DNA from 3 places in the Rothia sp. ZJ932 genome. Region 1 is predicted to be linked to each of the others. Evidence: riboswitches for the same ligand, from Rfam matches in the RefSeq annotation. Region 1 holds a riboswitch; each other region holds the start of a gene.

Region 1 (3,276 bases):
GGTCATCTACCCTAGTGTTACCCACGCCGAAGAGGCTCTCACGCAGGGTAGTGCCCTCGTAGGCGGTGCGGTAGCGTCCGCGCTTTTGCAGCTCAGGAACCACGAACTCCACGAAGTCCTCAAAAGAGCCGGGTGAGACATGGTAGGCGAGGTTGATGCCGTCAAGACCTCCCTCGTCAACCCAACGCTCAAGCTCATCGGCAACAGTCTGCGGTGAACCCACAATCACCTCACCCATGCCACCGGTGGCGCAGTGAGCGGCGATATCGTTGCGCGTCCACTCGTTCTCTTGGTCCATGAGGGTGAAGGGGGTCAAGAACGACTGAATCGCTTCGGTCTGCACGTACTTGATAGCTTCATCTTCATCGAACTGAGAAAGATCTACACCAGACCAGCCGCCGATAATGCCCTGTGATGATTCAAGGTCAGCATACTTCTTGTACTCTTCGTACTTCGCCTGCGCCTTCTCATCGGTTTCATCAACGATGACAGAGAGCATCGCCAGAATCTTAACGTCATCGCGCTTACGCCCCGCTGCCTCAACTTTTTCGCGGATGCGGTCGGTGAGAAAGCGGGTCAGGTGCGGGCGCAGGGCAGTAATGAAGATAGCTTCAGCGTGTTGAGCTGAGAAGTCCTGCCCACGAGAGGACGCGCCCGCCTGGAAAATCACAGGAGTGCGCTGGGGGCTGGGCTCGCTCAAAGCAATGCCCGGAACCTGGAAGTGCTTACCCTTGTGCAAAATCGGGTGAATCTTAGAAGCATCAGCAAAAACGCCGTTCTCGCGGTCGCGCGGCACTGAGCCGTCCTCCCAGGAACCCTCCCAGAGCTTGTAGCAGACATCCAAGAACTCTTCAGCGATCTCATAGCGCTCATCGTGTTCAATCTGACCGGGCAAACCCTGGTTTTCAGCCGCAGACTGCAGGTAAGAAGTCACCACGTTGAAACCCACACGTCCGCCGGTGAGGTGGTCAAGAGTGGAATAGGAACGCGCCAGAGTGTACGGCTGATTATAGGTCACCGCCGCAGTCACGCCAAAGCCCAGGTGCTCAGTCACCGCAGCCATCGCAGAAATCTGCAAGAAAGGATCACCCACAGGCACCTGAGCGCCATCTTTGAGCACGGGAGCTACCGAGTCTTTGTAGACGTCATACACGCCCACCACATCTGCAATAAAAACCGCATCGAACAGACCCTTCTCGCAGACCTTCGCCAAATCAGTCCAGTACTTAATAGTGTTGTACTCATCAGCACGGTTACGCGGGTGACGCCAGGTACCAAAACTCTGGTGGCTGGTAGTGGTCATATCAAAAGCGTTAACAACAATGCGCTTTTTCTCTTCAGAACCTGTAGCGGTCGTGGGGTTAGCCTGCTCAGCCATGATGCGTTCTCTTTCGGCACGGTTTGAATCTCTTGCAAACCCGCAACCCGTTGCACCGCTCGCCACGGTCTTTTGCGGGAAGGCGCGCCAGGCGCCGTACTTGCCCACGCGCGTCCGCCCGTTTTATTGGGTAGTTGGGACGCACCGTGTGCCTGATCTTCATCTGGGGCACCCCGCTACGGGAGAGGGTTGCCGCCCAACTAGCCAGAGCTTAACGCTGGGTCTCATGATCGTTGATGTCAGCCTACGGCAGGTGTGTTACGGCTGACAATCTATGACGCGACATAACAAATGTGACGGTTTATTGAGGGGTGGACGAGAGAGGGTTCTTGGTGAGTGTTGGGTTTACGCCCGAGCGTTGCGGCTTTTCCCTAACGTTCGGGAGGAACCCCAATGCCCGGAGTGCAGACACCCGGTTACAGCCACCCAGCGTCATAGACTGTCACATTCGTTATCTCTTGTCACGCCTTCGCGGTGTACCTGCCTGTTCCGTACTCTAAACAGTAGATAAGAAGGCAAGACCAAAGGAACTCTTGTGGCACTACCCGCTGATTTCACGTTTTCTGACCCGTTTAATCCCACCCCGAACCCCGCGCTGATTTCTGATGAAGCGCGCATACAGTTTTGGGGCGATCAGGCGCGGGCGCGTCTCACCTGGGGTGTGCCCTTTACCGAGGAGAACACCCACTCCTTCAAGAAACCGGTTTCGCTGGGGCTTGATGCGGACGGCGTAGAACAGTTTACTATTCCCAAAATTAAGTGGTTTGAAGGCGGCAAACTCAACGTTGCCTACAACTGCGTTGATCGTCATGTTGAGGCAGGACGCGGGAACAAGACCGCCCTGCTTTTTGAGGGTGAACCCGGCGACCGCGAGGCGATCTCATACGCAGAACTGCAAAAACGAGTTGCCAAAGCCACCCACGGTCTTGAAAAACTGGGGGTGGCTAAGGGCGATCGCGTAGTCATTTATCTACCGGTGATTCCTGAAACCATTATCTTCACGCTGGCATGTGCCCGCATTGGCGCTATTCACTCCCTCGTGTTTGGTGGTTTCTCTGCCGAGGCACTGCGCTTCCGTGTAGAAGACACCGGCGCCAAGGTACTCATCACCACCGACGGACAGAACCGCCGCGGCTCCGTAGTACCCGTCAAGGTCAACGCCGATGACGCCTGTACGGGCGAAAACAAAATCGAGCACATCATCGTGGTAGACCGCACCGCAGGCACTGCGGAGGCGCGCGCGTCCGTGCCCTGGGCTCAAGACCGCGATGTTTGGTACCACGAGCTCATTGCCAATGTGCCCGACACCCACGAGGCTCCCCTGCACGATGCCGAAGATCCGCTCTTCATCATCTACACCTCCGGCACCACCGGAAAACCCAAGGGTCTAGTACACACCATGGGTGGCTACCTGACGCAGACCGCCTACACTCATGCCCTGCTCTACGATTTGCTACCCGATGTTGAAGGGGAGGACGGCACACGCCGCCCCGATGAGCTTTCCACCGTCAATGACCCCGCCAAGGTTGAGTCAGCCGTCCACTGGTGTACCGCCGACCTTGCCTGGGTGACCGCTCATACCTACGAGATTTACGGGCCGCTAGTCAACGGCGTCACCGAAGTTATCTACGAGGGCACGCCCAACACCCCCACTTTTGAGCGTCATTTTGAGATTCTTGAGCGCTACAAGGTCACCAACTACTACACCGCGCCCACCCTGATTCGCTCCCTCATGGGAGCTTTCCCTCAAGGACCGCAGGCAGGCAAGTTCGACTTCTCCTCGATCAAACTGCTGGGCTCGGTCGGCGAGTCGATCAACCCCGAGGCGTGGCACTGGCTCTACACCCACATTGGCGGGAATAACGCATCCTTCATTGATACCTGGTGGCAGTCAGAAA
Region 2 (3,276 bases), 180 kb from region 1:
AAGCTGTAACGCTGCACTTGCCCTTGCCGCATGTAGCCCTGCCCGCGGGTGTACGCCCCGTGCCCTACCTGCCTCAAGATAGTTGGTGCTGTCACCGGAATATCGGGGAAGGGCTGCGAGGACTCCACGAGCGTCCTTTCAAAGTAAGGGTCTTAACAGAACACCACGCTACTACGCTCAGTGATAAGCGCGGTAGCGTGGGCGTTTCGTGCGGTTTATTTTGATTCTGCTTTGGCGGGTATTGCCTCTGCGTTACTCACTGCCAGGGAGTGAATAGTTCCGATGGGCTTTCGTACATCAGATTCGGGGGAGACCTGGGTCTTGAACCAGGTGGAAATCAGGTAGCGGTCTCGGTGGGTCACTGAGAGTTGGAATTTCTGCCCGCGGTAGGTGCCAGCGAGTGTTACTGTGCCGCTCTGTGGGTCAATAGAAGGCGACCGCAAGGAGTACTGGTCAGCAGCTTGAGGGTAAACAGCTTTGAGAGCGTTAGAACAGGAATTGGTTTGGTTTTTGATTTCGGCAAAAAGGTTGGCAGCATCGCTTGCTGAGGGGGTAGCAACCACTTGGCTGTACCCGGCGATCTGGTTAACGTCGCTTTGACCGATCAGGATTTCTCGACGGTCAATGGAAGACACGAGCCAGTCTTCTGAGGGCGTGGCGATCAGACCGGGCGCTACTTGCTCGTAGGCTGCACAACGGTCAATGCTTTCTTGAATAGCTGTTGCGTTGTCAGTGAGCTGATCGGCGTTCCACAGGGCATTGCGGGGGGAGGATTTGAACCATGACTGAGGTTCAAATTTTTCAATAATGGGATTAGCAATTAAATAGCTAAAAGTTTCTTTATCTGAAATTTGCGATTGGGTAGGAATAATGCCCGCAATTTCATTGGCATCTGCTTGGGCTATTCCTGCGGTATTCAGGGACGCAGGCGCGTCCGCCTCAGCGTTCATGTTTCCACACGCTGATAAAACACCCACTGAGAGTACGCCAGCTGTTGCTAAGGCGCGGTGCATGAGTGTTTTCACGTGAAAATCCACCTTCGGTAAAAGAATAAAGAATATCTTACAAGTGTAGGAACAATTTCTAGATAACTACAATGTGCCCTGTTTGTGAAATTAGACATGCGTATCTTTAGGCGTGTTTCTGTGGCGTAGGTAGCTGGCAACCGAAAAAATGCCCGTATCAAGCGGATGATGGGCGTATATAACGGGTAAGGTGTACGCACGGCGGTCAAGTCTTGAGCGCAACCATCGAAGCTGCATCGCAGGCTCTGCGAAGATTTTTTGACAAAAACACTTGCAAATTTCTGTGCGCCTTGCCATGATTGAAACAGCTTCAAGAGTTTCAACTGACAAGCTCCGACTTTAGTTGAACGCCAACCCCATGTTCACGGGTGGCTCGGATGACGAAGCGGTCTGTATTCACGCATACATGCGTCACGATTGGTACAGGCAAGAGCAGCGTTTCGAAAGGAATGCGCGGTATCTTCTGCGCAACATGGCAATGCCTACAACAACAATCCGCCCTACCGAATCTTTTGCACGGGATTTGGTATCTGCTTCTGTTCCTGCACGTGGGGGTTACTCTGCGATTAGCATTCAGGATTACACCCGCATCTCAAATGCTCGTGGGGAGTTCCTGAATTTCTTGCTCACCCCTAACCCTGCCGGTATTCCCTCCACTGACTACGGTGTACTGAAAGCAGCATGAGCGCAGCCGGTTTACTGCTTGATTCTGATGTTCTTGCCGAGATTCGCAAGGCAGAACCCAACCCGCAGGTTGTAGCTTTCTTACGGCGCAACTCGTATAAGGTGCTTTACATTTCGGTGTTGAGCTTGGGCGAGTTGAAGGGACTTTACCCGTATTCCGAGACCGAGCGGTGGATCGCTGAACTGGTAGATAGGTTCGGCAAACACGTTCTTGATATTGACGCTGCGGTTGCTTTGGAATGGGCAGGACGTCACGCTGAAGTGAAGTTGCACGCTGTAGGTTCTGCAACGGCAACGCCTCTACCCACTGCTGCTCTAGAGGGGCTGATGGCGGCGACTGCCACCGTCCACCATCTAGAGATTGCAAGTTCTAAAGCTGAGGTTTACCGTCAGTGGGGTGTGGAGGCCCGCAACCCTTTCCTCGAGGTCTAAAGCTACAGAGCCTTCCGTGCATTAGTAATTGCGAGTTCTCGCTACCAGCTCGGTGGCAAGAGCTGCGGGCATTATCTTTTGCACCGCTACCAACACCTTGTAGGGCAGTGACGGAACACATACTGCTTTACCCTTCAGATTAGCGTCGATAGCCTCGCGTACGATCTGTTCGGGGGTGAGCCAGAAAATGCCCGGTAACATGGGTTCATCAACCCCCATAGCTCCGTGGAACCCGGTGCGGGTGAGACCGGGGCACACTGCGGTGACAGAAATGCCACGGGGTGCATACTGCAGGTGCGCTGACTCGCTGAGCGTCACCAAAAAACGCTTCACCGCAGAGTAGGTGCCGTTGGGCATGAACGCCGCCACCGATGCCACATTAATAACCCTGCCCCGACCGCGGGTGAGCATCTGCTGGCAAGCAACGTGCATGAGCTGCAAGGGAACTTTCGCCAGTACCTCAACCTGCTGCGCATGCTCGTGTACACTCGCGTTCTCAAAAGCCTTACCCAAGCCGAACCCTGCATTGTTAATAAGAATTTCTACAGGTTTGGCGGCGTCACTCAAGCGTTCCGTTACCTGTTCAACCTCGTGGGGCACCGCTAGATCAGCGGTAAGAATTTCAACCTCCACCCCGTAGCGGTGGGTCAGCTGTTGAGCTAAAGACTCCAGCGCAGAACGGTTGCGACCGTGAATCACCAGATGGTAGCCACGCTGGGCATATTGCCGGGCAAACTCACGGCCAATGCCAGCAGAGGCTCCGGTAATCAGTACAAAAGGTTCAGAAGAAAGTGTCATAGTGGTTCAACTCTATCTGCCACACAGTAACTGTTCGGTGTGAACTTGCACAAAAACGGGGGTATTTCGCCTCAAATAGTGGCTCGAAGCTCACACGGTGGGGGAGTTCATGACAAGATGTTAGGGATGAAAACCCCTGCCTCCTCACCCCAGACCGCGCCAGCTCGCACGATTCCTATGCCTTTGTGGCTTCAAGGGATAGTGGAGTTTTTTGTTGCTGCTTTCAGTTCTTTGTGTGCTGTGTTTTTGTTGGTGGGTGCAGTTGCCCTCACCAACGATCTGGCTCATGGCTCAAGTCTGGTGACCGCGGGGCAGGTGGCATCAAATATTTGGTTGC
Region 3 (3,276 bases), 340 kb from region 1:
TGGACTGCGAATGGGTGGTTGATGCCGGGTGTACCACCAGCGAGCGCACGTCGCCCACATTGACCAACAAGGAGTGAAGGTGCAAGGCGTCGACGAAGTTCTGGGCGGTAGTGGCATCAGCGTTTTTGAGGGTGAAGCCCAGCACCGCGCCGGGGCCGTTGGGAATGTATTTCTGTGCCAGCTCGTAGTAGGGCGATGAGGGTAGCCCCGCCCATGTCACCGATTCAACAGCTTCGTGGGTTCCAAGGTACTCAGCGACTTTGCGAGTGTTCTCAATGTGGCGTTCCACGCGCAGCGAGAGGGTTTCAAGACCAATAGCAATGTTGAAGGCGTTGGTGGGTGAGATTGACGAACCTAAATCGCGCAACAGTCCCACGCGGGCTTTGATGATGTAGGAGACGTTGACGCCAAAGGGTGAATCCGGTCCCAGATCACGGGCGTAGACCAACCCGCCGTATCCCTCGTCCGGGGTGTTGAACAGGGGGAACTTCTCGGGGTCTTTACCGTAATCGAAGTTGCCCGAATCAACGATGACACCACCAACCGACGTACCGTGCCCACCCAAGTATTTAGTGGCAGAATGAACCACGACGTCCGCGCCCCACTGGATGGGGTTCAGTAGGTAGGGGGTGGGAATGGTGTTATCAACAATTAGGGGCACTCCCGCCTCATGTGCAACGCCTGCAACACCCTCAATATCAAAGACATCGCCGCGCGGGTTCGGCAGGGTCTCACCGAAGAAAGCCTTAGTGTTGGGCTGGACCGCTGCTTTCCATGCCTCAAGGTCATAAGGATCTTCCACGAAAGTGGTTTCGATACCAAAGTTCTTCAAGGTGTACTTGAGCAAGTTGTATGACCCGCCATAGAGAGAAGGGGATGCAACAATATGATCGCCTGCGCCCGCTACGTTAATGAGGGCGTAGGTGGTTGCTGCCTGACCAGACGCTAGCAGCAGCGCGTCCACACCGCCTTCAAGGGCTGCAATACGCTTCTCTACTGCCTCTTGAGTGGGGTTGTTGATGCGGGTGTAAATAGGACCAAGCTCTGCCAGGGCGAAACGGTCTGCTGCCTGCTGAGAGTCTTTAAAAACAAAGGATGTAGTCTGGTAGATCGGCAGTGCGCGAGCGCCGGTTGCCGCATCGGGTTCTTGCCCGGCGTGAATCTGCTGTGTTTCGAACTTCCACCCGGTGGGGTTTGAGGGGGTGGGAATAGTGCGCTCTGACATGTATGCCTCCAATAAGTTTTGTTTTTCTTAGTGGGGCTGATGCGTACAGGGGTTGTTTTTACCCGTACACGGTCAAAGTTTCTTGAGCACACAGTACATCTGAACCCTTAGTATTACCTGCTGAGAGTGACAAAGAGTCTGTAAGCGCATCAAGCCCGCGTTTGTAACGTTTGGTGCTGCAAGGCTTAGAGCCTTGCAGTCGTTACCCGGTCTTCACCCAGGGCACCCCACCGCGGTTGGAGGGTTGCCGACCAGCTAGCTGGGGCTTAGCGCTGGCTCTCATGACCTGCCTCTATGTTTTCGTATGCACCGGTGCCCGGTCAAGACAGCCCGAATAGATTTCTTAATGTGTAAACATTACGTCAGATATTAAGCCGCCGAGATCCTGCTATAAATCAGGTTCTCGGCGCAGGGGTATGAGCTTCTTACAACACCGCCCACAGCGTAAAATGATTTTTTAAGATTTGAACTCATCGCTCAGGAAGTAAACCCTATGGTTACGCATCAGCCCCCCGTAGCAGCCCAGCATCCGACCGTTCGCACTTTTCATGAAGATAGTGTCAGCGACTCTTACGAGTGGTTGCGCGATAAAGACAGCGAAGAGGTTTTAGCTCACCTGCACGCTGAGAATGCCTACACTGAGCAGGTCACAGCGGATCAACAACCGCTCCGCGAAGCAATTTTCAGTGAGATTAAAGAGCGTACCCTTGAAACTGATCTCTCGGTGCCAGCCCGTAAGGGTTCGTGGTGGTACTTTGCGCGCTCGGTTGAGGGTGAGCAGTACCCGGTGATGTGCCGGGTTGCCGCGTCCACTACTGACGATGATATTGCCGATTACACTCCCCCGGTGATTGAACCGGGCGTTGCCCTTGCCGGTGAGCAGGTGCTACTCGATTGCAATGAGTTCGCCCGCGAGCTACCCTACTTTTCTTTGGGTGGCTACAGCGTGAGTTTCGATGGGGCGCTGCTGGCGTTCTCGGTTGATTCCAGCGGCGATGAGCGCTACACCCAGCATTTCTTGGACTGTTCTACCGGCACCCTGTTAGATGAAACTATCGACAATATTTTTGCGGGTTCTTTTCTAACTCCCGATGGTTCATCGCTGATTTATACGGTTGCCGATGAGTCGTGGCGTCCCTATGAGGTGCGTAGGCATCTACTGGGTTCAACGCAGAAAGATCAGCTGCTCTTTCATGAAGCGGACGCGGGTTTCTGGTTGGGTGCCGAAATTTCTAGCGACCAGTCCTCGCTCATTATTGAAGCCGGTAATAGTGAGTTCGCCGAGGTGTATGTGGTTGCCCTCGATGCGCTCGATAGTGTGGACGCCGCCCACCTCACCCCTGTCATCTCGCGAAATGAGGGTGTGCAGTACGGGGTTGAGCCTGTGACCGTTGCGGGCAGTCAGCACCTGCTCATTGTGCATAACTTTAGGGCAGTTAATTCTGAGGTGGTGTTAGCACCAGCTGTCCCGATGCCTTTTAACCAGTTGAAGAACGCTTGGGTTCAGGTTCTGCCCCATCAAGAGACCGTGCGTGTTGAGGGCGTGGCGCTTTCCCGCGACCGTCTGGTTGTTGCTGCCCGCGCTAACACCACGAGCAGACTCTTTTTTGCCCCTGTCTCTGCGCTGCAAGAGCTCATGGTCAGTGGTACTTCACCTAAGTTTGACGAACCTGCCGATTTCACCGAAGAACTTTATACCTGCACGCTCAGTGCCGCGCACGGAGACTCTCCCGTGGTGCGCTTTAGCTACGGTTCGTGGGTCACTCCCACTCGCATCTACGATTACTTCCCGGCAACCGCCGTACTTGAGATGCGCAAGGAAACCCCGGTTTTGGGTGGCTTTAACCGCGAGGATTACCGTGCTTACCGGGTCTGGGCGCAGGCGTCCGACGGAACCGATATTCCCGTATCCATCATGCACCGCGCTGACCTTGATCTCACCCGCGAGCACCCTGTCTTGCAGTATGGCTACGGCTCCTACGAGGTCTCTATGGACCCGGCATTCAGCATCGCCCGCCTTTCGCTACTTAATCGCGGTGTCATCTTCGCGG

The links. A riboswitch is a leader RNA that binds a small molecule or an ion and turns the genes downstream of it on or off. The one in region 1 is predicted to bind S-adenosylmethionine.
Region 2: another riboswitch for S-adenosylmethionine. It lies ahead of JR346_RS08490 (nuclease PIN); the one in region 1 lies ahead of JR346_RS09350 (LLM class flavin-dependent oxidoreductase).
Region 3: another riboswitch for S-adenosylmethionine. It lies ahead of JR346_RS07800 (O-acetylhomoserine aminocarboxypropyltransferase/cysteine synthase family protein); the one in region 1 lies ahead of JR346_RS09350 (LLM class flavin-dependent oxidoreductase).

The regions. Positions count from the first base shown of each region.
Region 1 covers NZ_CP070480.1:2,045,173-2,048,448, forward strand. Annotated here, with positions in the region: gene JR346_RS09350 (LLM class flavin-dependent oxidoreductase) at 1-1,378, opposite strand, end outside; SAM riboswitch class IV at 1,470-1,610, opposite strand; gene JR346_RS09355 (AMP-binding protein) at 1,914-3,276, shown strand, end outside.
Region 2 covers NZ_CP070480.1:1,860,188-1,863,463, reverse strand. Annotated here, with positions in the region: gene JR346_RS08500 (DEAD/DEAH box helicase) at 1-128, opposite strand, end outside; gene JR346_RS08495 (hypothetical protein) at 216-1,025, opposite strand; SAM riboswitch class IV at 1,334-1,464, shown strand; gene JR346_RS08490 (nuclease PIN) at 1,504-1,710, shown strand; gene JR346_RS08485 (plasmid stabilization protein) at 1,707-2,141, shown strand; gene JR346_RS08480 (SDR family oxidoreductase) at 2,163-2,939, opposite strand; gene JR346_RS08475 (DUF6350 family protein) at 3,066-3,276, shown strand, end outside.
Region 3 covers NZ_CP070480.1:1,702,852-1,706,127, forward strand. Annotated here, with positions in the region: gene JR346_RS07800 (O-acetylhomoserine aminocarboxypropyltransferase/cysteine synthase family protein) at 1-1,225, opposite strand, end outside; SAM riboswitch class IV at 1,378-1,512, opposite strand; gene JR346_RS07805 (S9 family peptidase) at 1,719-3,276, shown strand, end outside.